Regions from separate parts of the Vibrio algivorus genome, predicted to be linked through region 3. Evidence: predicted binding sites of a transcription regulator. Region 3 holds the regulator's gene; each other region holds the start of a gene.

Region 1 (10,520 bases), on a different contig from region 3:
AGACTGTTTAACTGCTAATGACTATCGTGATGTAAATAAAGTTGCTAGCAAAATGTTATTTTTATCTAGAATTAATATACTCAAAGTAATTGGAATTGCATTGAGACGACAAGTGAATGAGACCCATACGCATAGCTAGCCTATGACTTTCTTTGATAAAGAGATAGAGGGTGAATAAACACTGTCAACAAAAATGCGACTTCAAGTACGAAGAGTATAAACCATTTAAAGTCATGATTTAGGTACTCCTATGCATACCCCACAAATTCTTATCGTTGAAGATGAACAAGTCACACGCAATACGCTAAAGACTATTTTTGAAGCAGAAGGATATACTGTTTTTGAGGCCATTGATGGCGATAACATGCACCAGATTTTGTCCGAAAATTCAATTAACTTGGTGATTATGGATATCAACCTACCAGGTAAAAATGGCCTACTCCTGGCTCGTGAACTAAGAGAACAAGCGAATGTTGCGCTTATGTTCTTAACCGGTCGCGATAACGAAGTTGATAAAATCTTAGGTTTAGAAATTGGTGCAGATGACTATATTACAAAACCATTTAATCCTCGTGAATTAACGATTCGTGCTCGCAACCTACTACAACGCTCTATGCACAGTGGTGGTACTCAAGAAGAGAAGCGTACAGTTGAAAAATATGAGTTCAACGGCTGGGTACTTGATATAAATAGTCGCTCATTAATTAATCCTATGGGTGAAAGCTACAAGCTACCACGTTCTGAATTCCGTGCATTACTGCACTTCTGCGAGAATCCAGGCAAAATTCAAACTCGAGCCGATTTATTGAAGAAAATGACAGGCCGTGAATTGAAACCACACGACCGTACTGTTGATGTGACGATTCGTCGTATTCGTAAGCACTTTGAATCCATCGCGGATACCCCTGAAATCATCGCGACTATTCACGGTGAAGGCTATCGTTTCTGCGGTGAACTCAGCGAATAATCTCGTCGAAGTTAAGAACCAATCTAAAGGCCTCGCAGCCTCTTTAATAAAAAGAGACTGCGAGGCCTTTTATTTTATGAGTACTGCTCTATCCATGCCTTTAAGGTATGGATATCTTGTTGGTAATATTGATTCATTTTATCAACCCAGCCAGCGACATTTTTTCGCCATTCCTCTGCATCTGGTGTTTGAGCTAGTTGAGCAAGTTGCTGAATTCGTTGTAAACCAACCGAGCCCGCTGCACCTTTTATTTTATGGGCTTCAGAAACTAAGTTCTCATCATCGCCCAGCTTTAGGTACTGATTAAGTTGCTGCATATAATCAGGAATAGTTTGCTCAAACATCAGTAGGCTATCTAAAACAGGCTGCTTGCCAACAATATCAAGATAAGAGATCAACATTTCAGTATCAATCACCGACAGTTGATTTTCCTCTTGTTGACTCATCACTTCAGTATTTGGCGAGTTTACTGCTATTTTAGGGATAGATTTATTTCCTGAAGCTTTATCTTCATCCACTCTACCTCCAAAAAAATTGCCAATGACCCGATTAATATCTTTAATCGATAATGGCTTACTAATTGCGTCATCCATGCCTTTTTCAAGGTATTCTTGCTTATTTTTCATAACATTGGCAGTCAATGCGACTAATGGTGGCAGTTGCGAATAAGTACGTCGAAGCTGCTGAGCAATATCAAAGCCGGTCATATCGGGCAGTTGAATATCTAAAAATATCAAATCATAATCTTCTGGATTAAAGCATCTAAGCGCCTCTTCTCCAGACATCGCCACTTCAAGACTATGCCCTAGGTTTTCTAATACTGAGCGGGCTACAGTGACATTAAGCTCAATATCTTCCACCATAAAAATACGTAAACTCGGTTGATATTCCACATGACCAATAGCTTCTTCTATTTGCGTGATTGGCACACAAATTGATACGACAAAGGTACTACCAAACCCTAATTCACTTGAGACACTAATTTCGCCTCCCATACGATGAGCAAACTCTTGAGAAACCGCTAGTCCAATACCGGTACCTACTGCATGTAAGTTATCTTTACCTGACTTCACTTGATAGTACATCCCAAAGATATTATCAATTTCATGTTCAGGAATACCGATACCTGTATCTTCAATTTCAAACTCTATATTGGCAACATCCCCGTCCACATCAGCACTAACATTTATGGTCACACCACCTTGCTTGGTGAACTTCATCGCATTGTTAACTAAATTCCACAACACTTGGCGTAATCGAGTTGCATCCACCATAATCGCTGGCGGAATATCGGTTAGGCGATCGAGCTCAAACGTTAGTCCTTTTTGTTCAGCCATTAAACAAGAAATTGTTTCAATGTCAGTTATAAAGCTATGGAAGTCGGTTGCAGTAGGAAGAAGCTCTAGTTCTTTACGATCAAACTTATCAAGATCAATTACATCATTAAATATATGCCCTAAGGTTATGGCACTGATATTAATTGTCTGCATGTACTGTCGCTGCTCTTGATCTAACTTCGTATCTAGTAATATGCGACTTAACCCGACAATACCGTTTAAAGGCGTTCTTAGTTCGTGGCTGATAGTTGAAATAAACTTGGTTTTATCTTGGCTAGCTTTAAGTAGTGCATCTTGATAAGCCTTACGATCGGTAATATCTCGCCCAAAGCCCACCAAGCCAAGTAATTGGTTTGACTTGTTATAAAACGGTAATTTACGGAATGCAAAGTACGCTTTTTTACCATCAGGGTACTCAAGCCACAGATCGTAGGCCAACTCTCGGTTCTCTAGAAAAACCGTTTTATCCGTTTCTTCTACTTGCTGATGGGTCGAATTATCTTTATATACATCGTATATCGATAACCCCACTAATTCAGATTCTGTTAATCCAACTAATTCTTCAAAAGCACGGTTACAACCAGAAAACAAACCATCTGTATTACGGTAATAAATAAGATCAGGTGAAGCATCCAAAAAAGAGCGTAATAAAGCAGTACGTTCAGCCAACTCTACTTGTGCTCTTTCTCGTTGATAAACCTCATTTTCAAGATCTTGCATAACCTCTAAACGAGCTTCTTCTGCTTTCTTTCTTTCATTAATCTCTTGATTCAACTTATATATATTATTTTGCAGCTCTATATTTAATTGTTGATCGCGTTGACGCATATCTTTCAACTTATCGACCATTTTAGTTAAACGCTGGCGAGACTCTTCAAGCTGATCGACCACAACCGTTAAGAAATACACCGCCCAAGGAGTAATTAATAAACCAAAAAATACCGAGCGGATAATTACGATATTCTCTATGTGTCCAATCAACACTAGACTGACGACCGCTTGCAGCAAAACAGAAAAGCACACTAACGCCAAGGCCAATAACATAGAGAATTTAACCATTCCCAATTTAACCAATAAATCTACATAGTATTGGGCAAGGTTTTTTAACACATTCATAATGAAGTCTGATCTCCTGAACTAGCTTGTAGAGAAGAATGTAAGGTTTTAAGCTGAGTTTGATTTTTCCCGCTCAACTTAGCAGCATCAAGCGCTTGACGAGCTGCTTCAACAATAGACAATGCACTTAAATCCTTTCGAGGAATTCCACTGGCGACACCAACATTTATCGAGAAGCATTCCGATACAGAGGAAGTCCCATGCTCAATATTAAGTTGAGCAATAGTTTGATGGATCTTATCTGCCAGCAATAAACAGGCAGGTGCTTGAGTTTCGGGTAAAAGAAGCAAAAATTCACCTTCAAAATCACCAACTGCAAGCAAGTCGGCACCTCTTTGAATCACTTCTTTTAATGTTTTAGCAATAACCACCAATAACTCAGGGCTAGTTTGCTCTCTATCATGTGCTTGTTCACAATGATTAATATTCACATAGCAAATCATAACGGTTAAAGGCGATTTTTGACGTAACTGCAGTTGCCAAACTGCCTGTAGTTGGCTGTAAAAATATCGAGTATTGGGGATTTTTAACTTTTGATCAAAGTGGCTTAGTTCTTGTAGTTCTTCATTTGCTTTAGCTAATTTTTGCTTAACTAAAAAGTGCTCGGTAACATCTCTAGCAATTAATAAACAGCCTGTATTTTCAGTAAAGGGCTCTGTATAAGGCGATTTTAATACATCATACCAGGTAGGCTCACCATCAATATTTGTTACCTTATCAATAAAGTGAAGCGTCTGTTTTTCTTCTAGAACTTTAGCGTCTGTCGCAGCAAATCGTTTGGCGATCTGTGATGGCAAAACTTCATCGAGGCTATGGCCTATAATATCTTCGGTTTTTGCTATGCCTAAGGAGTCTGCGTATGCCTGATTACAGGCTTCATGAATGCGATTTTGATTAAACACCGCAATCGGATCGGGTGAGGCGCGTAGGATAGACTGTAGTAAGGTCTCACTCCTAGCGAGATCAAGTTCCATAACACGTCGTTTATCCATTTCGTCTGAATAAGATTGTTGAGTATAATACCAATCGGAAACATCATGACTAATTCCAATCACCGCCTTCACACTATCATCTTCAGATATTATTGGTATAAGGTGAGTTTCAAGTAAGCAACTATCCCCATTAGGATCTGTCGTCCACCGCGGATATGAACCTGCTCCATTGGTGATATTAATATCTTCAGCGGCAACCCCTTCGTTTTTTCTATTCAACCAAAATCTATCATAGGCTCGATTGGTAAATAGCATTTCACCATCTACAGATTTAATGAAGATATGCTCTGACAGGCAATTTAACGCTTCTAAAATTAATGGAAGGTTGCTATCACGCTCGACATATTGAGATTTAGTGGCATGGACAACCAACGTTTTACGTCCCCGATAGTGAGCAGAGTGCTGAGTAAAGTGAATTGAGGGTTTATTGGTATCCGATATTTCCCAATCTTGATGCGGATTAATTCGTGCAGCATCAAGTATAGATAGTAACTGTTGAGAAGAAATTCGAGCGGGAAGTAAAAAGCGTAGCCCTACTTGGCGTATTGATAACTGCTGCATTGCCTTACGGTTTGCATCAACTACCACACCAGTATGAGCTTCCACCAAAAATATCGCAGTAGGCGCATCTTTAATAGAAAAGACTAACTCTACTCGGCGAGTATGATGAACATAATAAAGCACCACTAAAAATAATAGGATAAGCAGAGCATCTAGTGCAAAGCTACGCTCCAGCAACGAAAACCACTCCATGTTCCACCATATCGCTTCAGAATTAACTCACATATATTACAAGCAAATAGGTTGCTTGTGGTGGATAGTTTCACATTTCAACCGTAAAACTGTCTTTAATTAAAAATACTTATGTCTATAGTTCTTTATACTGTAGTAATGATTCAACTCCCTTCAAGTCAACGAGCAAACAAAATAAATAAAAATTCAAAAAAACAGCATATTTTCTACATGATAGTCAACCTATAGTCTTTTAATATGCAAATTTCGAAAAAAAATTAATCATTTTTGTGTAACTTTCGTTGGAATTACATAGTACAAAAATGTAGGATGGGGGCACGATGCTGTGTTTTTCGTGATAGATGTCACGTCAATATTTAGGAATAAATCGCTAGCATTCCCTTGAAAGGAAGAATAAAAAACCACTAGTGTTTCGTATTACTTCCCAAAGGAACTAAGAAATAACTTTTTCGCAAATAGTTTTCTGCGAATAATTGAAAGGAATCGCACTTACTAGACCGAGCAATGTCAGTAAGGAAGATTATAAGTACATAAAAGGACAAAGTAGCCATGTCGATAAGCATAGACGCTGATTCGCTAAGCTGCCATTTAACTTGGAAGGATGTATCTATGGTAAGTAGAGAGCAAAGTACACAAGGATTGTACACTCCTGAGCTGGAGCATGATGCCTGTGGGATCGGTTTTGTTGCTCACTTAAAAAACCGTAAATCTCACGCTGTGGTAACACAGGCGCTGGATATGCTAGCCCGCATGGAACACCGAGGTGGTCAAGGTTGTGACCCTTGTAGTGGCGATGGTGCAGGTATCTTACTGCAAAAGCCTCATGAATTTCTTTTAGAAGAAGCCGTCAAACTCGGTATCAAACTCCCATCATTTGAAAAATATGGTGTTGGTGTTGTTCTATTCCCTAAAGATGAACATAAACGCCAACAATGCCGCGATATTCTAGAGCGTAACGCTAAGCGCCTTGATCTTGAAATTTTAGGCTACCGTGTTTTACCTGTTGATAATTCAATGATCGGCGAAGATCCGCTCAGCACCGAACCTCAGTTCGAGCACGTTTTCATTTCTGGTGGCCCGAGCATGGATCCAGCAGAGCTTGAGCGTAAACTTTATGTACTACGTAACTACACGGTTCGAGTATGTCTTGAGTCCGTGTCTAACATTGGCGATGATTTCTATATAAACTCATTGTCCTACAAGACTTTGGTGTATAAAGGCCAGCTCACTACAGATCAAGTTCCTCAATACTTCTTAGATCTACAAAACCCAACTATGGTGACGGCGTTAGCACTTGTGCACTCTCGCTTTTCAACCAACACATTCCCGAGATGGCGTCTTGCGCAACCATTCCGTTATATTGCTCACAATGGTGAAATTAACACTGTGCGCGGCAACTTAAACTGGATGAAGGCACGTGAAGCCATTCTAGAATCAAACCTATTCTCAAAAGCCGAAATCGACATGCTACTGCCGATTTGTTCAGAGAATGGTTCAGATTCATCTAACTTTGATATGGCATTAGAGCTGCTAGTTCTTTCTGGCCGTAGCTTGCCACACGCTTTAATGATGCTGATTCCTGAAGCATGGCAAGAAAATAAAAACATGGATCCAGCCCGTCGTGCATTCTACCAATACCATGCCAACATCATGGAACCTTGGGATGGCCCGGCTTCTGTTTGTTTCACCGATGGTGTTCAAGTAGGTGCAACCCTAGACCGTAACGGTTTACGTCCTTCTCGCTATACCGTAACCAAAGATGATTTCTTAGTGATGGCATCAGAGTCTGGCGCAGTTGAAATCGCACCAGAGAACATTGAATACCGTGGCCGCTTACAACCAGGTCGTATCTTTGTTGCCGATCTCGAACAAGGTCGTATTATTTCTGATGAAGAAGTAAAAGAGAGTATTGCTACCGCTAAGCCTTATGAGCAATGGGTTCAAGACAACCTACTCACTCTAAAAACTCTGCCTGATGCCGATAACATGCATCACCAACCTTCTCCTGCTCGCTTACTACAACATCAACAAGCGTTTGGTATTACTAGCGAAGAAGTAAACGACATCATTCATGTGCTCGCAGAAACGGGTTATGAACCACTGATGTCAATGGGTGCAGACTGGCCATTAGCAATATTGTCACACCAATCTCAGCACTTATCACACTACTTCAAGCAGCTATTTGCTCAGGTAACTAACCCACCAATCGATCCGATTCGTGAGCGCATGGTTATGTCACTTAACACCTACCTAGGTCGTGACCATAACCTGCTAACTGAAACGCCTGAACACTGTCGAAAAGTAGAGTTAGAGTCACCTGTTTTATCTAATGCAGAGCTTGAGAAACTACGTGCGATCGATAATGAGCACTTGCAAGCTAAAACATTAGACATCGTTTTCCGTGCCACCGAAGAGCCAGGTAAACTAGAGCGCGCCCTAAAACGTATTTGCCAATATGCAGAAGATGCAGTGGTAGATGGTTACTCGATTATTCTCTTAACCGATCGTGCAACTAACTCTAACCACGCGGCAATTCCAGCCATGTTGGCAGTTGGTGCGGTGCATCACCACCTAATCCGTAAAGGTTTACGTGCTAAATGTGACATCGTGATCGAAACAGGTGATGCTCGTGAGACACATCACTTTGCAACTCTAGTCGGTTACGGTGCCAATGCGGTTAACCCGTACTTAGTGACTGAAACGATCGTTGATCTTCAGAAGAAGAAAAAACTCGATCCTGAGATCCCAACTGAAGACTACTTCAATAACTACCGTAAAGGCATCAATGCTGGCTTATTGAAGATTTTCTCTAAAATGGGTATTTCCACACTGCAGTCGTACCATGGTGCGCAAATTTTTGAAGCGCTTGGTATCAGTAAGTCTGTGGTTGATAAATACTTCACAGGTACTGTGTCTCGTATTCAAGGTTTAACCATTGACGATATCGCACGAGAAGTGTTGATCCGTCACCGCGTGGGCTACCCAACGCGTGAAATACCAATTCAAATGTTAGATGTGGGTGGGGTTTACCAGTGGAAACAACGTGGTGAAAAACACCTGTTCAACCCTGAAACTATTTCATTGTTGCAACAATCGACTCGTAATAAAGATTACGCGCAATTTAAGCAATACGCTAAAACTGTTGATGATCAAGGTGATAACGCAGCAACACTACGTAGTCAGCTAGATTTCATCAAAAACCCAGCAGGCTCAGTACCACTTGAAGAAGTTGAGCCAATTGAGAATATTCTGAAACGCTTTGCCACAGGTGCAATGAGTTTTGGTTCTATTTCTTACGAAGCTCACTCAACCCTAGCGGTTGCGATGAACCGTATTGGAGCTAAGTCAAACTCTGGTGAAGGTGGTGAAGATCCAATTCGCTTTGAGAAAAAGGACAATGGTGACTGGGAACGTTCGGCAATCAAACAGGTTGCTTCAGGTCGTTTCGGCGTAACCTCTTACTACCTAACTAACGCTGATGAGCTGCAAATCAAAATGGCTCAAGGTGCGAAACCTGGTGAAGGTGGTCAGCTACCAGGTGATAAAGTGGATGATTGGATCGGTGCGACTCGTCACTCGACTCCAGGAGTCGGTTTAATTTCACCACCACCGCATCATGATATTTACTCTATCGAAGACTTAGCTCAGCTTATCTACGATCTGAAAAATGCTAACCGTGACGGCCGTGTTAACGTCAAGCTAGTATCAGAAGCTGGTGTGGGTACCATTGCATCAGGTGTTGCCAAAGCAAAAGCGGATGTGGTTCTAATCGCAGGCTTTGATGGTGGTACGGGTGCATCACCTATGTCTTCAATCCGTCACACTGGTTTACCGTGGGAACTTGGCCTAGCTGAAACGCACCAAACCCTACTGAAAAACGGCCTACGTAACCGTATCGTTGTTCAGTCTGATGGTCAGATGAAAACACCTCGTGACCTTGCTGTCGCTACACTACTTGGTGCAGAAGAATGGGGCGTAGCAACCGCAGCACTAGTGGTTGAAGGCTGTATCATGATGCGTAAGTGTCACAAAAACACTTGCCCAGTTGGTATTGCAACACAAAACAAAACCTTGCGTGAGCGCTTTGATGGCCGCGTAGAAGATGTCGTGACTTTCTTCCAATACATGGCAGAAGGTTTACGTGAAGTAATGGCAGAACTTGGTTTCCGTACTATCGATGAAATGGTTGGTCAATCTCACAAACTCAAAGTACGTGATGATATCCAACACTGGAAATATAAGAACCTCGATCTTAGCCCTGTATTACATATTCAACCGCCTCGTGCTGAAGATGGTATCTACAATCAGAAACCTCAAAATCACGGATTAGAAGCGGTATTGGATCGTAAGTTAATTGAAGCGGCTCAACCTGCTTTAACTAAAGGTGAAGCGGTAGAGGCTCTCTTCCCTATTATCAATACCGACCGTAGTACGGGTACTATGCTGTCGAATGAAATTTCGAAAGTATATAAAGACCAAGGTCTACCAAAACCAATGAACGTTAAGTTCACCGGTTCTGCTGGTCAGTCATTCGGTGCTTTCCTTGCTAAAGGCGTTAAGTTTGAAGTGGAAGGCGATGCCAATGACTATTGGGGTAAAGGTCTATCAGGCGGTACATTAGTACTCTACCCTGATCGCCGTTCGACAGTAGTTGCTGAAGATAACATCGTAGTTGGTAACGTATGTTTCTACGGTGCAACGTCAGGTCAATCCTTTATCCGTGGTATGGCTGGTGAACGTTTCTGCGTTCGTAACTCTGGCGCACACGTAGTCGTTGAAGGCGTTGGTGACCATGGTTGTGAGTACATGACTGGTGGTTCAGCGATTATCCTTGGCTCAACAGGTCGTAACTTTGCTGCTGGTATGAGTGGCGGTGTGGCTTATGTTTGGGATAAAGATGGTGACTTCGATAAGAAGCTCAACCCAGAGTTAGTGGATGTCGATCCAATTGAAGCTGAAGATAAAGCGTTCATTAAAGATATGCTGACCAAGCATGTTGAGTACACTGGAAGTACAGTGGCGCAAAACTTCTTAGCTGATTTTGAAAACAACCTAGCAAGCTTGGCAAAAGTTATGCCTCGTGATTACAAAGCTGTATTGCAAAAGCGCAAACAAGCCGCAAACAAGGAAGAGTTGGAGGCCGTCAATGGGTAAGCCTACTGGATTTTTAGAGCACGGACGTGAACTACCGAAAAAAGTCGATCCGAGTGTTCGTATACAAGACAATAAAGAGTTCGTACTCGATGAGGAGTTTGGTGAAAAAATCAATACTCAAGCTTCTCGCTGTATGGATTGTGGAGTGCCGTTTTGTCATAGCGGCTGCCCAATTGGGAACATCATTCCTGAATTTAACGA
Region 2 (10,520 bases), on a different contig from region 3:
AATGAGAGTCAGTGAGTATATCGATAAGGTCAAGCGTCAAGAGATCCATGACCCAATCCTGTCTTTCCAGCTTTCTAATGATTTTGATATTAAGCGCTTAATGCGTGGTTATTTACCTGAAGATGATAAATCACAAGGCTATGGCACGTTGCTTGAGTGGGATAATATCTTTTATGAAGAAGAAGCAGATTCTATTCATGGAACGGAAAAAAGTATTGTTCGTATAGGGGTAGTACAGTGGCAAATGCGTCATGTGATGTCTCTAGATGATCTCGTTAATCAAGCTGAATTCTTTATTACTTCTCTTGCAAATTACCAGTCTGATTTTGCCTTATTCCCCGAGTTTTTCAGTGCTCCGCTAATGGGACTAGCACCTGATCTGCGTTCTGTAGAAGCGATGCGCTACTTGAGCGAATACTCTGATGAAATTATTCAGCGTTTTTCTCACTTAGCTGTCACTTATAACATCAATATCATTGCTGGTAGCTTACCGATTCAGCAAGACGGAAAGATGTACAACGTTGCATACATGTTACACCGTGACGGAAGTATCGAAGAGCAATATAAAATACACATTACCCCACATGAAGAATGGGACTGGGTCATTGAAGGTGGCGATAAAGTTAAGGTGATTGAAACTGATGCCGGTAAAGTGGGTATTTTGATTTGCTACGATGTGGAATTCCCAGAATTAGGTCGTATGTTAGCAGAACAAGGTGTACAAATTCTGTTTGTTCCATTTTGGACAGATACTAAAAATGGTTATTTGAGAGTACGTATTTGTGCTCAAGCACGAGCGATTGAAAACGAATGCTACGTTGCGATCAGCGGTAGTGTCGGTAACTTACCGCGTGTGGATAATGTGGATATTCAATATGCCCAATCGGCAGTATTTTCACCTTCGGATGTCTATTTCCCACATGACGCAATCATTGCAGAAGCCGATCCTAATACCGAAATGATGATCTATGCCGATGTTGATTTATCAAAACTTAAATTGCTGCATAGTGAAGGTTCGGTGACTAACTTAAAACACCGCCGCCCTGAGCTTTATCAATTTTCTCCTGTGAATGAGACAAGAAAAAAGTAAATTAATATGCCTATACCCAAGTAACTTCAAGGTGCGAGTTTCAGCAAGAATAAAACAAGCTTTAGGCAAGACAAATTGGACATGATCATAGCTATTCTATCTCTGTTCAATTTAACGCAGCATAAAGCTTGTTTTAACTTGCCCTTCGGGAGCTTCATCCACACCTTTATACTGCGTCAGATTGATTTGAAAGGTGCCTACATTCCTTCGTCAATCTTCCTTGTCTAAAGGTGTGGATGATAGCTCTGAATTCTGCATCTTGAAGTCACTTGGGTATGGGTTTAAGCCAATGGAATCCGAGAGCCGGATCACCCATTGGCATAATCTATTAATGAAATTGCTTAAATCCATTTAGTAAAATCAAGAAATTAGACGATACTCAAGTAATTAGAATGATAACAATCTCAAGGAGTACTTTATGCCATCATTAAAAGTTCGAGATTATATGCGCCCTAGAGCGGTCACTTTTACCGTTGATATGTCGTTGTCTACGGCATTGGATAAAGTATTGAACGCGATTAATATCGGTGGTCCAGTGGTTAACGATAGAAATGAAGTTGTGGGCTTTTTGTCTGAACAAGACTTACTCAACCGATTGGTTCAAGTGAGTTACCATTGCCAAGATACTCATGTGGTTGGCGATTGTATGAGAACGGAACCTTTGACTATTAGCCCTGAAATGTCAGTGATTGAACTGGCTAATATGATGCAAGAAGGTAAGCCTAAAGTGTATCCAGTTGTCGAAAACAAAAAGCTAGTGGGTATTATTTCTCGTCGTGAGGTATTAAAAGCGGTGAGTGATAATTTAGATAATTGTTTTAAGCATCCAGTCTGATTTCTTATCAAATAGAATTTTCAGCGAGGTCGCATGTAAAGTGCGACCTTTTTTAATATCAAGATCTGGATATCGTGTGATGCAAATCGTTTTTTCATGATTAATTTTAATTATGTTTCATTGCTGATGTGATTGATATCACTTATTTGTTGGGTATTCTCGATTAGAGTAGCGGCAATGATTTTTTAGTTATTAATAAAACTTTCTAGTAAAAGTAAGGAGCACATTGTGGCACCAACAGATACTCAAAATGTTTTTCACTTAGGTGTAAATAAGCAAGACCTTAATGGCGCAACATTAGCGATTATTCCTGGCGATCCAGCTCGCGTTGAAAAAATTGCTAATTTAATGGATGAGCCAGAGTTTTTAGCCAGCCACCGTGAATATACCGTGTTCCGCGCCAAACTAGATGGTAAGTCAGTGGTGGTGTGTTCTACTGGTATTGGTGGCCCTTCAACCTCGATTGCGGTGGAAGAATTAGCTCAATTAGGGGTTCGTACTTTCTTGCGTGTCGGTACTACTGGCGCAATCCAACCGCACCTTCATGTCGGTGATATGATTGTGACTACTGGCTCGGTTCGCCTTGATGGTGCTAGCTTGCATTTCGCTCCGATGGAATTTCCAGCAGTTGCTGATTTTGATGTAGCAACCGCAATGAAACAAGCCGCGATTGATTCAGGTTGTACGGTTCATACCGGCGTTACTGCATCAAGTGACACTTTCTACCCAGGTCAAGAGCGTTACGATACATTCACTGGTCGTGTTGTTTCTCGATTCCAAGGCTCAATGAAAGAGTGGCAGGAAATGGGGGTATTAAACTTTGAGATGGAATCAGCCACGTTGTTAACCATGTGCGCAAGCTCAGGTTTGAAAGCGGGTTGTGTTGCGGGTGTGATTGTAAACCGTAGCCAAGATGAAATTCCAGATCATGAGAAGCTAAAACAAGCAGAAATTAACTCTATTAAAGTGGTCGTAGAAGCGGCGAGAAAAATGCTGTAAATCGTTTTGATTTGAACCTATACCCAAGTTACTTGGGTATAAAAACTAGCCCAGATAGACAAGTGTAAAATGAGTCTATCTGGGCTTTTTATACAATTTGGATACCATAATAATTTAAAATTCCCCGTCATTCCGAGGAGCCTAGGCGACATCAGGAATCTCCCACAGCGTGTTGATATTTAAGACGGCATTGAGACTCAAATCGAGTTTGGAGATCTTGAATTCGCTCCTTCATCACTCTCCAAGATGACAGTTCAACTAACTCGATCAATTATTTATTGGAATCGGCATTATTATATAAAAGTTACTTGAATATAGGCCGTATTATAACTTTTCTATTTGTCCACCGGCTTCATTAAACCAAGTAGTTAAGTGGGTTTTTAAATCTTTTAATTCTTCTGGGCCAATTAACGCTAAACCTAAGTCTTGGGCACGAGAAATATCGTTATGACGTAATGGTCGGAAACTTACCAACATCGCGCGTGCTTGCAGCCCACCAAGCAAGTCACGTAATGACTCCAGTTTATACAGCGTGTCATCACCATCATCACGCATGCCCTTGGTTTTACATTCGATGATATGCAGTTTGTTATTGACCACAGTGGCAACATCCAATTCATTACGAACTTCTCTACCCGCACTCTCACGATAAACTTGCACGTTTAATGAATGGTCTTGAATGGTAGGCAGTTCATCTTGTATTTCTCGTACTGTGTTGTGTACAAGGTTTTCTAACCACTCACCATTGGAGAAGCGTCTTGCATCTTCGTTGAAAAACTCAAGAATCCCATTTTGATAAGTGGCAAGTTGAATATCGACTAAATCAGAAATGAGCCAATCAAGTTCTTTATAGCCTTGTTGTTTCTCGGTAAGCGCAACATCAAGTTTTTGTTCTTTACGGCATGTGGTGGCTAAGTAGTTTAATGTGGCAAGGCCTGGGCCCAATTCTAATGCGTTACTTGCCCAGCGTTTGCCTAATTCATGCAGTTTTGCATCTAAAGGGGCAGGGATCTCATGTGTTGGAAACTCACTACGAGCACCAAAAATAGTGAGGTAGTCACTGATACGAATATGATCTTGAACTTGCTGTTCGGGCTTATCATCTGGGTAAAGCCAGCATTGACTATCACTGAAAGGTTCGACTACGAAAATGGGCCAATTATAGCTGCGAATTACTTCATAAACAGATAAGAGTCGATGTCGTAATCCGCAACTGGCATTTAAGTAAACTTGCTCATTTCGACTTTTTAACTGCTCGGCTAACTGTTTAATTTTTTGTTTGATCGCTGACGTATAAATAGTACCGGGGATTTCGAAAAACTCAGAGCCAATACCACGAAACTCAAGTACTTGATTCAGCCTTTGATACATTTCTCGTTGAGCATCATCACCGATGAATACCATGTGAGTACATTCAGAACGGTTATCTAAAAGAGGGGTAATTAAACGAACAGGGTCTTGATCTATGATTCCAATATGAACCGCCATGGTTATTCCTTTGTAGCGTATGTCGCTAATTGTTGTTACTAGTGAAATCAACAACTAACCTTTACTGTACTAGACATAAGATAGGTAAGTAGTCGAACTGTTGTGGGCCTATAGAATCACATTGAAAATGGAGTAACGAAAAGATGTCGTGTTCTAGAGGCGACTTTTATATCTGTGACCTCAAGGTGCGAGTTTTAACTTGCTCTTGGGGAGCTTCATCTTGAGGTTACTTAGATATAATATGTAGCTGAATTTTAACAATAACAAGTATTAACCTTATTTATTGTCACACCCAGCTGATGTCTACTTGAGTATAAATCTTCTATCGCCACTGATTAACTAGACTATAAAAAGGGTAGGAAGTTCCCAACAGTAAGGTTTTTCACTTGAAATATCAGTTGCCTAAATCTCTCAGTAAGTAGAGAAAATATTGTTATATCACTAGGGTTAGCGCATACTTAGACATTCGAGGCACTTCAAGGTGATAGCGTTGTATTTGGCATCTTGAGGATACTCAAATTAACTCATTAAGCACGATGGCAATAGGAGATTAAAATGGCTGAAGAAACAATATTTACTAAGATCATTAATAAAGAAATCCCTTCCGATATGTTGTATCAAGATGATTTAGTCACTGCTTTTCGTGATATTAGCCCAAGAGCGCCAAGCCATATTTTAATTATTCCTAATAAGTTAATTCCAACAACTAATGATGTTGAAGAAGAAGATGAACTGGTGATGGGCCGTTTATTTACTGTTGCTAAGAAACTAGCCAAACAAGAAGGTATTGCTGAAAATGGTTACCGCTTAATTGTGAATTGTAATGCTCATGGTGGGCAAGAGGTGTATCACATCCACATGCACTTAGTCGGTGGTGAGCCATTAGGTCCGATGTTAGTGAGTTAACCCCCGAAATAATGAATCCAGTTCTTAGGCGTGAAAGCGAACTGAATAACCGTAAACGTGATTAAATCAATGCAAATTCTAATCTTAAAAAACATGGATGTAATGCCTTGGCGTAAAGTGATTAAAGCCAGTTTAGCGGTATTTTTTAGTGTGACATTGAGTGCTTGTGCCAATCTTTCGGCGGGGAATCTATTTAGCCATTACTCGGCACAGAATGAAGATGTCTACAAAGATGTGGTGGATGGTGATTATAAAAGTGCGGAATCAGAACTTGTGGAGTCTGAGGTTGGCGGGCCAGTTTTAAGTAATATGGAAAAGGGCAGAGTGTCATTCCTTGCCGAAAACTACCCGAATAGTTTCACGGCCTTTCAATTAAGTGACAAAGCGGTAAGAGTGTTAAATGATCGGGCTACGATTTCACTTTCAGAAGGTGCGAATCAAGCTGGCTCTCTGGCAACAAATGACAATTTAACGACTTATGATCCTGCTGATTATGAATTGGGTTATTTACATTTATATCTAGGTTTAAACTACCTACAGAAAAACGATCTGCAAAGCGCTTTGGTTGAAATGCGCCGAGCGAATCAGGTTCAGGAAAAAGCAAAAAAACGTCGTGAAGATGAGCTAAAAGATGCTCAGCAAAAAATGAAAAATAATGGGGTGCAACCAAACTTAGGCAGTATCCTTTCACAATACCCAGATGCGGGTAAGACGTTACAAGCGGTACAAAATGGTTATTTGTTGTATTTGTCAGCCGTACTTTATGAAGCCGACAATCAGCTAAATGATGCCTATATTGACTATAAACGTGCGTTAGCGGTCAACCCAAATAACCGAGAAATCATTGATGCAACCATTCGAATGGCTAAGCGATTAGGCATGCGACAAGACCTTGATTCTTTGCTCAAACAATATGGTGAACCTAAATCAATGCCACAAGGTTATGGGCAAGTGATTGTTATTGATGAGCGTGGTGTTGTGGCTCAGCGTGGTAATTGGCGTTTATCATTACCGATATGGGATAGTTCAGGTAAAACCAAGTTTTATAGTGTGGCGTTGCCAGTTTATAAAAATATCAAAGTACAAAATTTCTCACCAGCCACTTTAGATACTGAACCATTAAAGACGAGTCTTTTAGCGGATACAAACTTGATGGCCCAGAATGATTTGAGTGAGCGAATTCCTGCCATGGTTCTTAAACAAGGTTTAAGGTTATATACTAAAGATCAGTTAAGACACCAAGCAGCAAAAGCAGATGATTCAGGTATATCCAATGCTTTAGTGAATATATGGAATATTGTGACAGAACAACCTGATACTCGTAGTTGGCAAACATTACCTGCTCAGGTGTTTAGTAGTAGTGCATATTTGACAGCAGGGCAACACACTATCTCTGCGGGTAGTAAACAATATGCAATTGATATAAAACCGAATCAACGCACTTTTGTCTGGCTTTCACGTCAAGGGAATGCAGTGACAATATGGCACAAACAATTAGGAGCAATTCGATGAAGAAATGGTTAGTAGCAGGCTTAGGTCTAGTGGCATTAGCAGGATGTTCAAGTAGTAATACTGCAGGATTGCGTATCGATAGTGCCAGCCAACAAGTTTTATACAGCGATTCTGCGTTAGATGATGACCTGACAATTGATAATATCGATACTCAGGAAAACAATGGTAATACTCGCGGTTTGGTGAAAATTACCAATAACTCTCAAGATACGCAAAATCTCCAATACCGCTTTTATTGGTATGATGATCAAGGTTTGGAAGTGAATGCGAAGCAAGGTGCTTGGCGTCAATTTATCCTGCGCGGTTATGAATCAATGACTTTAAATGAAGTGTCTGTGAATCCGAATGCGACCGATTTTCGTATTCAAATTCGCCCACAAGATTAATCAAAGGAAGTAACACATGAAGAAAACGGCAATTGCATTAATAGGTTTAGCAGTCATTCTAGGTGGTTGTTCAAATAAGGTTCAGTATGGTGACGCTAATGCTGCTGAAACAACAACCGTAGATTTCGGTTCGACAGATTTACAAAAAATTGCGAATGAGATGGTAGATAGCATGCTTTCTTCTGGCTCAGTAGCGGCAATTGAAGGTCGTCCGATTGCTTACGTTGATAGCATTCGTAACAAAACCAGCGAACATATCGATACTGAATCAATCACTGACTCAGTGAGCACCAAAATGTTGAACTCTGGTAAGTTCCGTTTTGTTGATATGACTAAAGTAGAGGACGTGCGTAAGCAGCTTAACTTCCAAAATAACGATGAATTAGTTGATCAAACTAGCGCCATTAAGTTTGGTCAAATGATGGGTGCTCAGTACATGTTATACGGCAACCTATCTAGCATCGTAAAAGAAGCGGGTAATGATAAAGATGTTTATTACAAAATGACGATGCGTTTAATGGATTTAAAAACGGGTCTAATCGAATGGGCAGATGAAACTGAGATCCGTAAGCAAGAGTCAAAAAGCCTATTTGGCATGTAATACCTTTTACTGGATAAGGTCACGAGTTTGAAAGAACAATACATTAAGCAAGATCCAAGCTTAATCGCTCTTCAAGCTCAGTGGCCTGAGAGTATTTCTGATATTCAGCCATTACAAGGTGGATTAACCAATCAATGTTGGAAAATCACTACCTCATGTGGTCGTCACTATGTGTGGCGGCCACATTCTGTTTCTACCCAGTCCTTTTCTATTAACCGCTCTAATGAATTCGAAGTCCTCAATATACTCGAAGGTTTTGCTTTATCACCGAGCGTTCAAGCATTATTACCACAAGGCCTATTGGTTGAGTGGGTGGATGGCTTGACTTTAATGGGACAGCATAGTGAACAGCTGTCTACTTTAGTGGTGAAGTGTCTAGTTTCTCTGCATCAATATCCTCTTCCTCAAACTCATTCTTTACCTATTTTTGATTATCAATCCTGTATTCAAAACTATTGGCAATCATTACCTAGTCAGCAGCAAACAACTCGCTATCAGCAATGGTTTGAAGCTTTTTATCAGCAATATGATGAATTAAGAAATCGAACAGAATCGATTTTAGCACCTTGTCTCTGCCACTTTGATTTAGGTAGCTATAATATTATTCAAAAAGCAAATTTAGACTTGGTAGTGATTGACTGGGAATATGCAGCGATTTCTAGTCCTGTTGTGGATTTAGCGACGACGATATTAGCCGAGCAACTTAATGTTAAAGAAAGTGTTGAGTGTTATCTAGAGCTTAGAGGCTTAGATATCGATAAGGCACAGTTCATTGCTATTGTAGAAGAGTGGCTACCATACTTACGCTTTATGGCGTTGTTGTGGCATCAAGTTAACTTTTCTTTGCATCAACGCACATCAGATAAGCAGGCGATTGAAGTGTTAACCCGGCAATTAGACTTGCCTGAATAGTGATGATTCTAGTCGGAAGAGCGAACATAGGTCACTTTTCTTAATATCGTCATTAATAATCGTAGAAACAAGACTTTAAAACCATAGTATTCATGGTAGATTATACCCAGGTGGCTTCAAGATGATAGCTCTGAATTCTGCACTTTGAAGCCACTTGGGTATACACTATCGAACGAGAACTGAGGATGGTTCAATGATCATTTATTTACACGGCTTTGATAGCACAAGCCCAGGGAATCACGAAAAAGTATTACAACTTCAATTCATCGATGAAGATGTTCGTTTTATTAATTACAGTACACTTCACCCTAAGCATGATATGCAACACCTTCTAAAAGAAGTGACTAAAGTTGTTGAACAAAGCGATGATCCGTCACCGCTTATTTGTGGTGTTGGCCTCGGTGGTTATTGGTCAGAACGTATTGGTTTCTTATGTGGGATTAAACAAGCTATTTTCAATCCTAATCTGCATCCAGAAGACAACATGCAAGGTCGTATTGATCGTCCCGAAGAGTATGCTGATATTGCGACTAAATGCATTAAAGATTATCGAGATCAGAATAAAGAGAATTGCCTTGTGTTTTTATCTAGCAATGATGAGATCAGAGATAATCAAGATAGTTATGAAGCATTGTCACCATATTACAAGGTGGTATGGGATGAATCTGAAGCGCATAAATTTAAGAAAATCTCTCAACATCTGCAAACAATAAAAGCTTTCAAATTGGCATAATTCATTAGCAATTCACAATTTGTAACTATAAAGAAGAGCCAATCATTGGCTCTTTTTTATTAATTGTTACTTTCTATTGATCCTACTTTAGGTCTGGATATAATGAGCTAGATCAAATTTTCCCAATAAATAGAATGAAAAATGACCTTTACTTCACAATTTGATCTCACCGATACATACAACTTTTTTCATCTCTCAAAGATGACCCTTTTAGGTTTCGCACACAAGCTAACCTCATCGTATCGAAAAGCATGAAGAATCTATCAGCTGGGTATGAGCCGAGCTGAATCAATTTTATCTTTATATATTTAGGAGTGTCAGATGACGCGAATCGTTGTAGTAGGCGGTGGTGCTGGTGGCTTAGAGCTTGCCACAAAATTGGGCCGAACATTAGGCCGTAAAAGACGTGCGAGTGTTACGTTAGTCGATCGTAACGCAAGTCACTTATGGAAACCATTGTTACATGAGGTGGCAACCGGTTCGTTAGATGAAGGTGTTGATGCATTAAGTTATCGTGCTCATGCCAAAAATCATCATTTTGATTTTCAAATGGGCAGCTTAGATGGAATTGACCGTGAGCGTAAGGTTATCTCATTAAGTGAAATTAAAGATGAAAGCAATGAACTGCTGATTCCAAGTCGTGAAATTGAATACGATATTCTCGTATTGGCGATTGGCTCTAAATCAAATGACTTTAATACCCCTGGCGTGAAAGAAAACTGCATCTTTTTAGATAGCCCAGAGCAAGCGCACCGTTTCCGTAAAGAAATGAATAACTTGTTTTTAAAGCTTCATGCAAAACACGGTGAAGGTAAAGTGGATATTGCGATTGTGGGTGGTGGCGCAACAGGCGTTGAGCTTTCAGCTGAGTTACACAATGCAATTAAAGAACTGCACACATACGGTTTTGAAGATTTAGATTCAAGCAAACTGAATGTGAGCCTAGTTGAAGCAGGAGAGCGTATTTTACCTGCGTTGCCGCCAAGAATTTCATCAGCAGCACACAATGAATTAACTAAGTTAGGCGTAAATGTTCGTACAGCTACTATGGTGACACA
Region 3 (10,520 bases):
CCCGGCTTGGGTAGTTTTAAGGCGAGTGAAGGGCGCAGCGCCACCAATAACCAAGGCAGTGCCATACCGATTCCTAGACCGGTAAAAATCAGAAATAAAGTTGCCCAAGAAGCGCCGAGAGCAAACGCCACTGCGGTACCAAGAAAGGGCGCAGAACAAGGTGTGGCTAATAAGGTGGCAAACATCCCTTGCATAAAGTGACCCGAATGCTTGTTGCTTCCCTTAGTTGCCATCCAAGTATTGACCGATGAAGGTAAACGTAATTCAAACAAACCAAGCATATTGGTACCAAAAATCGCCGTCACCAATACCATTAAGCCAAGGAAACCTGCGCTTTGAAATTGAATGCCCCAACCAATGGATTGACCAGACCATTTGAGTATCGCCAAGCTGGCGGCAATTAACCAAAACGAGCTGATGATACCCGCTGCTGAGGCTAAAAACTGCATCCGTATTTGTGATTTCTGTTGGCGTTCGGCGCTTAATACTGAGGTAAGCTTCATACCTAACACTGGCAGTACACACGGCATCACATTAAGAATTAAGCCACCTAGTAAAGCAAATGCAAACATGGTTAATAATGATGAGCCAGTACTTGCTTCGCTTACACTTCCATCGGTTAATGCAATGGTTTGTTCGGCAATAAATTGTTTACCGACGATGGTGATTTGAATCGATTCGCCACTCAAATCCGGCTCGCCTAGCCAGTTAGAAACATCAAACCAAGCGGTTAACTGATTACCATCAATTGACAACCTAGGATGAGAAAAACTGCTGTCTGCAACCTTTTCTGCCTTACCATCAATAAATAAGTCCGGTTGCTGCCAACCTTGTTGACTGGTGAGGGAAACTTGTAGCTTATTGCTCGCTGCATCCCATTTGGCTTGAGTCTCTGTCAACATTGAGGAACCTTGCGGTACTAAGCTCATCGCTTGAGCATAGCGACGCATAGCATCTGGTTCGGCTTTTAACTCAGAGGCTGTGAAATTGAGTTCTAACGGATAGTCGGTGATAACGCATACCGTTGAACAAGACGATAAGCTTAAATTGGCCTTAAAGGTGGCAGGTTGATGACGATTTGCGATTTTTATCGACAGTGGAAACACCACATCATGTTTGTAGCCGAGGGTTTCAATGCCTAAAACATCGAAACGCTGAGGATAAGGCCAGTGCCAATCTACCTGATTAATATTGCTTGATGCTTGCCAATTAAGTTCCGGTGACACGCCACCTTCACCCGGAGAGCGCCAATAGGTTTTCCACTCATCGGCGAGCTTAACTTCAATAAAACCAGCGGCGTTATTGTTCTCATCAACCTGTCCGGTTAACACAAATTGCACCTCAACTGGTGGATGTTGTTCAGCCTTTATCCAGCCGGTGGTCGGCGGGGCCGCCATTAAATGGGCGCTAAATAATGCGCATAGCCCTAATAACCAAGCACTTAATCGAGAAAGCTTTGGCTGGAAGCATATGAATACAGTAAAAAATTGCATTGGTATTCCTAAAAATGAAAATAACAAGATACGGCTTCTAAAATACGGTCTCTTAATAAAAAGAGAATGATGAAAAGAGTTAGTCGTTATTAGTCATTCTTGGAAAGTACAAAGCTCCAAGTGACGTCGCCGTTTGGGAACGGGAGGTTTATGGAAGATTTGGTGGGATGTGAGGCTAAACCAAAGGAAAGCCGCAATCATTAAGCTCGGCAGTAGGTTACTAATGACCACACTGTCGAGTTGATGAAAATGAAATTGCAGCAGCTTTTCTGATAAATGGCATTCACTAGTGTTATTAGATTCAGCCTTTTCATTGCTGCTTAGTAAAGTTAATTCTTGAGTGTTGTTCGTTGGTTGAGAAGCTGACACTGAACAAGCTGCCGATAACACATTCATATTTTTCATCAGACACACCAAAATCACCCACAGCACAAGAATTAGCGCCCAGTGAGTTGAGTTAGATGTACGAAGATGATGCAGTGTTTTCAAAGCATGCCTTTGTGAATGATACTACCTAGCTACTATAGAAAGACAGATGATGATAGCTTGAGTTCGAATAGGCATCTTTTTGATTGTAACTAGGTGTGAATGTCTTTAACACAAACAACAAAAAGCCCTCAACAAAGAGGGCTCGTTTGGTATTGATTTTATGCTATTGATTACTCAATATTCTGGATCTGCTCACGCATCTGCTCAATCAATACTTTCAATTCCACACCCGATGCTGTCACATCGGTGCTGATCGACTTAGACGCAAGCGTATTGGCTTCACGGTTGAATTCTTGCATCATGAAATCCAGTTTACGACCACATGCACCACCTTTTTTCATGATGTTAGTGGCTTCTTTGACATGAGAATCTAGGCGATCTAGCTCTTCTGCGACGTCTGATTTTTGCGCCAGTAGAATCAGTTCTTGTTCAACCCGTGAGCTGTCGAGTTCAATTTTCGCTTCTTCAAATTTGTTGAGTAGGCGGTCGCGTTGCCATTGTAGGATCTCTGGCATGCGAGCGCGTACTTTGGCGGCTTCTGCCGTGATCGCTTCAAGGCGTTGGTCGATCAAGGCTTTCATGTTGGAACCTTCACGGCCACGCGCATCAATGAAATCGCTCATTGCTTCTTCAAACGCTTCAAGTAATTCTTTTTGGATGGTATCCATGTCTTGCTCTGGTGCTTCCATCACACCCGGCCAGTTCATCACTTGGAATGGGTTGATACGAGACTCTTCACCGGTTAGAGACATCACTTGATTGGCCGCTTTGATCACTTGCTTGGCCAGATCTTCATTAATGTTAAGATCGCTTTGCGCTTTTGAGTTGGCTTCAAAACGTAGGTGACACTCCACTTTGCCGCGTGCTAAACGCTTACGAAAACGCTCACGTAAGATTGGCTCTAGGCCGCGAAATTGCTCTGGTAGGCGGAAGTACGTTTCTAGGTAACGTTGGTTGACACTGCGGATTTCCCACACTGCGTTGCCCCAATCAGATTTGATTTCTTTACGGGCATAAGCGGTCATGCTGTAGATCATTAGACTTTCCTAAAAGCGAGAATATGGATAATTTTCTGTCGCTCATGTTAGCACAAGTCATGGCGAAAATGAGTAAACTCGCAACGTCAAGATCGCTTTTTGATGGCAAGATCGTTATAATCGGCCCCCAATTCTATCGCTAATCAGGTATTTCTTTATGTCTTCAAGTTTACGCCCAAATGATCGCGCTGCTGATCAAGTTCGTCCTATTAAAATGACTCGTAACTATACGGCTTATGCTGAAGGTTCAGTATTGGTGGAATTTGGTAATACCAAAGTATTGTGTAATGCCAGTGTTGAAGAAAAAGTACCAGGTTGGTTAAAAGGCCGAGGTAAAGGTTGGGTCACCGCTGAATACGGTATGTTGCCTCGTGCGACTCATACGCGTAACCGTCGTGAAGCCGCCAGCGGTAAACAAGGCGGTCGTACTATGGAAATCCAACGTTTAATCGCGCGTAGTTTACGTGCTGTCGTCGATTTGGATGTACTAGGCGAAATGATGATCACGGTTGATTGTGATGTGATTCAAGCAGATGGCGGTACACGTACTGCCTCTATCTCGGGTGCAAGTGTGGCATTGGCCGATGCAATTCAATCACTAGTCGCTTCAGGTAAATTGAAAAAGAACCCAATGAAGTGTCATGTTGCCGCGGTTTCTGTGGGAATTTTAGGCGAGCATGCATTATGTGATTTAGAGTATGTAGAAGACTCTGCTGCCGATACCGATATGAACGTCGTAATGACCGAAGAAGGTAAGATGATTGAGGTTCAAGGTACCGCAGAAGGCGAAGCGTTTTCTCGTACAGAGTTGAACCAATTATTGGATTTAGCCGAAAAAGGCATCAACGATATTATCGCAGTCCAGAAAGCCACTCTGGCGGAATAGTTTGTTTTTATAGCTCCTCATTGAGGGGCTATTTTTTTGAGTATAGTTTGAGTCTGTTATGTTCATTACAGCTGAAATTGAAGATGAAACCCTCTAGTGACTAGAAACTAAGAACTAGAGATTAAATAGAGATATTTTATGAAAGCATATCAACGTGAATTTATTGAGTTTGCCTTAGAAAAGGAAGTTCTGAAGTTTGGCGAGTTTACTTTAAAATCTGGCCGCATTAGCCCATATTTCTTTAATGCCGGTTTATTTAATACTGGACGTGATTTAGCTCGTTTAGGTCGTTTTTATGCTGCTGCTTTAGCGGATTCAGGCATTGAATTTGATGTGCTATTTGGCCCAGCTTATAAAGGTATCCCTATTGCAACGACGACCGCGGTAGCACTGGCGGATCATCATGAAATTGATACACCATACTGCTTTAACCGTAAAGAAGCGAAAGACCACGGTGAAGGTGGTAACTTAGTTGGTAATCCACTTGAAGGCCGTATTATGTTGGTCGATGATGTGATTACTGCAGGTACCGCGATTCGTGAGTCGATGGAAATCATTAAGGCTAATGGCGCTGATTTAGCTGGCGTATTGGTCGCGATTGACCGTCAAGAAAAAGGCAAAGGTGAATTGTCTGCGATTCAAGAAGTGGAGCGTGATTTCGGTTGCGCAGTCATTTCGATCATTAGCCTAGGTGATCTGGTGACTTATCTTGAAGAAAAAGGTGATAACGCTCAGCAGTTAGAATCAGTAAAAGCTTATCGTGAGCAATACGGTATTTAATTTTTTCAATTAACACTCTTAATCGATCTAACCCTGTGGCTATCTTAGTCATGGGGTTTATTTTTATTTACAGTGTGTAACTTTTTATATACACCATAACAAAAACGTCATTTTAGGTAGATTTGCAGAATATTTAATCAATTTTGTATTTTGTAACCTCGATTTACTGCTAGAAACTGGGTAATGTGTCAGCTTAATATTCCGTAAAACAATAAAAGAAAAAGCAGATGAGTAGTTCAAAGATTTTAGGCAGTACTTTGATTATTGCTGGCACGACAATAGGCGCAGGTATGTTGGCGTTGCCAATTGCTTCGGCAGGCTTAGGTTTTAGCACTTCTTTAATCATCATGATTGGTATGTGGGCCTTAATGGCGTATACCGCATTGCTGATGCTAGAGCTGCACCAACATGCCGATTACGATGCCACTCTACACACGTTAGCGAAACAGTTTTTGGGTGACAAAGGTAAATGGGTTGCAACGTTTGCCATGTTGTTCCTTTTTTATGCGCTATGTGCAGCTTATATCGCTGGTGGCGGTGGTCAGTTTAATGCCAAGTTACATAATTGGTTTGCTATTGATGTTTCTAATGGTATTGGAACGCTGATTTTTACCATTATTATTGCGGCGATTGTGACGTTTGGTACTCAATCAGTGGATCGGGTAAACCGCGTGCTATTCACCTGTAAATTGATTGCCATGGCGGTCATGCTGTTCTTCTTAACGCCTAATATTCAAGCGGTTCATCTACTTAATATGCCATTAGAAAAAGGCCTGATTATTGCTGCATTGCCAGTGATTTTTACCTCTTTCGGTTTTCACGGCAGTATCCCTGCGGTAGTTCGCTATTTAAATCTCGACATGAAAGCTTTGAAGAAGGTAATGGTTCTCGGTTCTTTATTGCCGCTAGTGGTTTATATTTTATGGCAGTTGGCCACGCTAGGGGTGGTTGACCAAGCGACATTATCTCAAGCCGGTGATGTAACGGCATTAGTCGGTACTTTATCTCAAGTGATTCATAGCTCGGTTATTTCTCAAGTGGTCTCAGTGTTTGCTGATTTAGCATTAATTACTTCTTTCCTCGGGGTGAGTTTAGGGCTATTTGAATTTTTAGGCGACAGCTTGAATAAAAACCAAAGTAAAGGTGGCCGTGTTGTTATTGCGGTGGTGACCTTCTTGCCACCGCTGTGTTTTGCTTTGTTTTATCCACAAGGCTTTATCATGGCTCTAGGTTATGCGGCGATTGCATTGGCGATACTCGCTATTTTATTGCCGGTGACGATGGTGATGAAATCTCGTGCACAACACCAAGATAAACAAGACTTCACCGTCTCTGGTGGGACGCCAGCTCTAATGCTAACGCTAGCAGCTGGTGTGGTGATTATTGTAGTGCAGGTGATGATTAGTCTTGGAGTGTTGCCGGCGATAGGGTAAATTAGTTCCTAGTTCCTAGTTCCTAGTTCCTAGTTCCTAGTTCCTAGTTCCTAGTTCCTAGTTCCTAGTTCCTAGTTCCTAGTTCCTAGTTCCTAGTTCCTAGTTCCTAGAAGAAGAATATAGGGGATTTACTCAAAGCGCGCCGAATCGTTAAGCTCATAATAGTTTACAGCGCGCGGCATGAGATTCCCGCTCTCGCTAAGGCTCGTCTGGAATGATGTTTTTTCGGGCTAGTCACCTGTTTCGTGTAACAGCGAGTGTATTATTAAATGGTAATCGTCATCCTGAAAAGCGACGTAGGAGCGCAGTTCAGGATCTCCCAAAGCGTGCTGAGATTGGACTATTTCTTTGGTGAGTAATGTGCGGTAGGAGATCCTGAACTACGTTCGTGCCTCACTATTCAGGATGACGGGGTTTATTTTTTGTATCCGCTTGTCTCTTTATCCTTGAGACTCGAAGCGCCCTAGGTTGTCGTGACAACAATTCGCTGCAAAAATCATCACTACGTCAACGCTCACTTTGTTAGTTTAAATTTATGAGAACAGCACTTAAGATGATGCTTTCGATAATCTTTTCGCTTTTTCTAGCAGCGAAGCGAAACTAGGGACTAGCACCTAGAAACCTAACAAAAAAGCCACTGAACTTACCATTCAGTGGCTTTTGGTTTTCTTATACGACTCAACGCGATGTAAAGGCTTAACGCGTTCCGTATACCACGATAGTTTTACCGTGTGCAGAAATCAGGTTCTGCTCTTCTAGCATCTTCAAGATACGGCCAACAGTTTCACGTGAACAGCCTACAATCTGACCGATCTCTTGACGAGTGATCTTGATTTGCATGCCATCTGGGTGAGTCATTGCATCGGGTTGTTTTGCTAGGTTAAGGAGTGTTTGAGCGATACGACCTGTTACGTCTAGGAATGCTAAGTCACCAACTTTTTGGCTAGTGATTTGCAAACGTTTTGCCATTTGGGCAGAAAGGCGCATCAAAATATCTGGGTTAACTTGGATAAGTTGACGGAATTTCTTAAATGAGATTTCTGCAACTTCACAAGGAGATTTTGCACGAACCCAAGCGGTGCGCTCTTGGTCTTCTTCAAAAAGACCTAATTCACCAATGAAGTCACCTTGGTTCAAGTAAGACAAGATCATCTCTTTGCCTTCTTCATCCTTGATTAATACTGCCACAGACCCTTTAACAATGTAATACAGAGTTTCTGCTTTCTCACCAGCGTGGATCAAAGTACTTTTTGATGGGTACTTGTGAATATGACAGTGAGATAGAAACCACTCTAATGTTGGATCTGTTTGAGGTTTACCTAGAACCATAATTTGTTACTTCCTCTACAAGGCTTGCTCAGTTTTGAGTCATTCATCCTGAGACCGGCTAAACTGGTCAAATAGAATAGGTGTTAATTGTTATTGCTGCAAGTCGTGTTGCAGTTGTGCATTTATACTACCCCTTTCTAGGTCGGATTTCTTGACTTTGATCGGGTAACTATGGGGTTTTTCACCTTTAAATTGTGTTCAGTGTCACAGACTAGTCACTAAGTGTGTTCTGAGTAACACTTTTAGGCGATTTTGCCTGTTTCGATTAGCTGATGAAGCAGTGGTTGAATGATTAATTCCATTGCAAAACTCATCTTGCCACCAGGCACTACAAGGGTGTTATGGCGTGACATGAATGAGCCTTCAATCATTGACAGTAGATATGGGAAGTCGACGTTTTTAATCCCACGTAAGCGAATCACCACAAAGCTTTCATCTAAACTTGGTATGCCCTTGGCATTAAGAGGGTTGGAAGTATCGACAGTGGGTACGCGCTGAAAGTTGATGTGAGTACGAGAAAACTGCGGTGTAATGTAATTTAAATAGTCGTCCATTGAGCGAACAATCGAATCCATCACGGCTTCTCGTGAATGGCCGCGATCACGGGTGTCACGGACGAACTTTTGAATCCATTCAAGGTTTACAATCGGCACCATGCCAATCAAAAAATCCACATGTTTAGAAACACTCACATCGCCATCGACGACGCCACCATGTAAGCCTTCATAAAACAATACATCGGTATTTTCAGGTAGGTCTTGCCATGGAGTAAAGGTACCGGGCATTTGGTTATAAGGGACAGCTTCATCAAAGCTATGCAAGTAACGGCGAACTTTGCCGCTGCCATTTTTACCGTATTGATTAAAGAATTCAGATAGAGCAGGGAAGTCATTGGCTTCAGGGCCAAAGTAACTGATGTGTTTACCTTGTTCTTTGGCTTTACGGATCGCAACGTCCATTTCGGGGCGAGTGTAGCGATGGAAGCTATCACCTTCTACCCAAGACGCTTTAATATCCATCATATTGAACATTTTTCGGAAGGTTTCTGAGGTAGTGGTGGTACCCGCACCAGAAGAGCCCGTTACCGCAATAATAGGATGTTTTGCCGACATGATAATCCTTTCTTTCGACTTATATTTTGAATGACAGTGTAGAGGAATGACTGGCAAGAATAAATAGTGGTGCGTATTGACTCTAATTCAATTCATTAATCGGTTTAATATCCACGCTTTCATGCAGCTCAGAAAAGACAATGGCTACACTGCCAGACTTTAACTGCCCTTTGACCTGCTTTATTTTGGTTTCAAGTGAGGTTTCCTGCATACCGTAGTCGGTGCCCTCACGTAAAATAAATTCTTTGATAAGATTCTCTAAGGTGTCAGGATCGATGTCTTGCCATGGAATGATCATTGATGTGGCCTTTAATTATGGGAATGTTAAAAACGTTGACGATAGCCAAGGGTCAGTGAAAAATCAGCAGAATTATCGCTGTTGATGACATTTTCAGTAAAGGAGAATTCAACTGCTGCAAACCCGAGGCTGTAACGATAGCCGACAATCGGTTCAAAGCTAACCATACTTAATTCATTTTCATCGTTATGAGTTGCGCCTTGTTGCATTCTAAATTCCGCTAAAATGGAATGTCGCTCATTGAATAAGTATTGATAGCTTATACTGCCATTGGTGGTGAATTCACGTAAATTAACTAGATCAATACTATCAGTATCATGATGGACAAAGTTGACACTGGTATAAAAACGGTTGGCATCGGTTAAGTAAAAAGCGTAGTTCAATTGAATGGCTTGCTCGAAAGAGGATTGAGCGAAGTTGCCATTAAATACTTTGTTGTAATACAGTGCGCCACCTAGTGATAGTGCTTGGCGTTTAGTTTCGAATACTGTTTTTTCAACATACAGGTTTAATGCATTATTTAATGTATCGCCCTGAAAGTCCTCAAGCGTAGTCCCCGTTTTTTTGTTTTTAATATAAAAGCGATCGTTATCGACATCGTGCCGACCATTATCATCTAATCCGAGTGCATCATGAAAACCGTTCACTAGGCCATCAAGTTTGTTATTGCCGGCAAAGCGATATAAATAGTTAACGTCGATTTTCCAATCGTCGGCAGGCGCGTAAATAAACCCGATATTGACATCATTTTGATAGTAATCAGCGATATAATCCGCTCCATCAGCCCATACGCTTGATACCGTGCCTTGACCATATACTTCAAGAGTGCCTTTTTCCCAACCAAAGGCATCACGAGTTTTCAATGATAAGCCCATGGCTGGGATTGGTGCCTGGGTTAAGGTCAATAATGGTCCGAAATCAGTATAATTATCTGGCGCTGAGTTTGTCGCATGTACTTGCAGTGATAGTAAGCCGAATAGTATTAACATGGAGTGCTGTAGCGGAGACATGGTTTTGATCCCTTTACTTTTCAGCGCTATAAAAAATTTGAGATAACCGTTGAGCGCCAATTTTTTGACAATAGACATGAGTCATTGGTTGGCCGGTTCTTGGAGACAAATCAAGCAGGTTAATACAATGCACCAAATCAGCTTGTTGCTGGCGTTCTAACTGTAATTCAAATTGTAGCGATTCACGGTAAAGCGTATCCGGTAAATGAGGTTTTACTTTTCGTCGGTAATCACGAAATTGCTGTAATAAAGGTTCGGTTCGCTCAATAGCGTTATCTAATTGCAGCCATTGTTCTTCAGTTAGACTTAATTCGTGTTCATCAAGCCATTTTAATAACAAGACTAGGTTGACCTTACCTTTATACCTATTTTGTAATACTAGGCAGGCTTCCTTAATTTCACGTACGCCATAATGCTGCAAACTAAATTGCCATAAGCGTTCGAAGGTTAAAGGTAGAGGTCTATATTGGTTCATTAGGGATTCAGTGATTCCAGTTCTTCTTGTAGTGCCATCCATTCCATCTCAACTTCTTCTAATTGAGCTTTACTGTTGGCTTGCAATGTTAATACTTGGGTAAGTTTAGCTTTGTTTTCATCTTGATAGAGTGATACATCGCCAAGTTGTTGTTCGGCATCCGCTAATTGCTCGCCTA

Evidence for each region. Region 3 encodes CRP, which controls carbon source genes, mostly activating them, when cyclic AMP is high. Its sites were predicted from a motif close to TGTGANNNNNNTCACA; they were not measured.
Region 1: gltB (glutamate synthase large subunit) is a predicted target of CRP. The motif match lies at 5,499-5,514, and genes of this name have one in related genera.
Region 2: udp (uridine phosphorylase) is a predicted target of CRP. The motif match lies at 2,053-2,068, and genes of this name have one in related genera.

Annotation. Positions count from the first base shown of each region.
Region 1 is NZ_BSPV01000010.1:104,110-114,629, reverse strand. Features, by position in the region: gene arcA (two-component system response regulator ArcA) at 251-967, shown strand; gene arcB (aerobic respiration two-component sensor histidine kinase ArcB) at 1,042-3,420, opposite strand; gene QQJ93_RS15450 (PAS domain-containing protein) at 3,417-5,165, opposite strand; gene gltB (glutamate synthase large subunit) at 5,775-10,319, shown strand; gene QQJ93_RS15440 (glutamate synthase subunit beta) at 10,312-10,520, shown strand, end outside.
Region 2 is NZ_BSPV01000004.1:153,149-163,668, forward strand. Features, by position in the region: gene QQJ93_RS06340 (bifunctional GNAT family N-acetyltransferase/carbon-nitrogen hydrolase family protein) at 1-1,090, shown strand, start outside; gene QQJ93_RS06345 (CBS domain-containing protein) at 1,509-1,925, shown strand; gene udp (uridine phosphorylase) at 2,154-2,924, shown strand; gene QQJ93_RS06355 (Card1-like endonuclease domain-containing protein) at 3,249-4,412, opposite strand; gene hinT (purine nucleoside phosphoramidase) at 4,968-5,318, shown strand; gene QQJ93_RS06365 (COG3014 family protein) at 5,388-6,830, shown strand; gene QQJ93_RS06370 (YcfL family putative periplasmic lipoprotein) at 6,827-7,216, shown strand; gene lpoB (penicillin-binding protein activator LpoB) at 7,233-7,817, shown strand; gene QQJ93_RS06380 (phosphotransferase) at 7,845-8,729, shown strand; gene ycfP (alpha/beta hydrolase YcfP) at 8,923-9,462, shown strand; gene QQJ93_RS06390 (NAD(P)/FAD-dependent oxidoreductase) at 9,784-10,520, shown strand, end outside.
Region 3 is NZ_BSPV01000005.1:139,612-150,131, forward strand. Features, by position in the region: gene QQJ93_RS08910 (protein-disulfide reductase DsbD family protein) at 1-1,493, opposite strand, end outside; gene QQJ93_RS08915 (hypothetical protein) at 1,587-1,898, opposite strand; gene QQJ93_RS08920 (YicC/YloC family endoribonuclease) at 2,153-3,019, opposite strand; gene rph (ribonuclease PH) at 3,177-3,905, shown strand; gene pyrE (orotate phosphoribosyltransferase) at 4,044-4,685, shown strand; gene QQJ93_RS08935 (aromatic amino acid transport family protein) at 4,913-6,118, shown strand; gene crp (cAMP-activated global transcriptional regulator CRP) at 6,815-7,447, opposite strand; gene QQJ93_RS08945 (phosphoribulokinase) at 7,690-8,559, opposite strand; gene QQJ93_RS08950 (YheU family protein) at 8,642-8,857, opposite strand; gene QQJ93_RS08955 (DUF3187 family protein) at 8,884-9,867, opposite strand; gene QQJ93_RS08960 (TIGR02444 family protein) at 9,881-10,342, opposite strand; gene QQJ93_RS08965 (ABC transporter ATP-binding protein) at 10,342-10,520, opposite strand, start outside.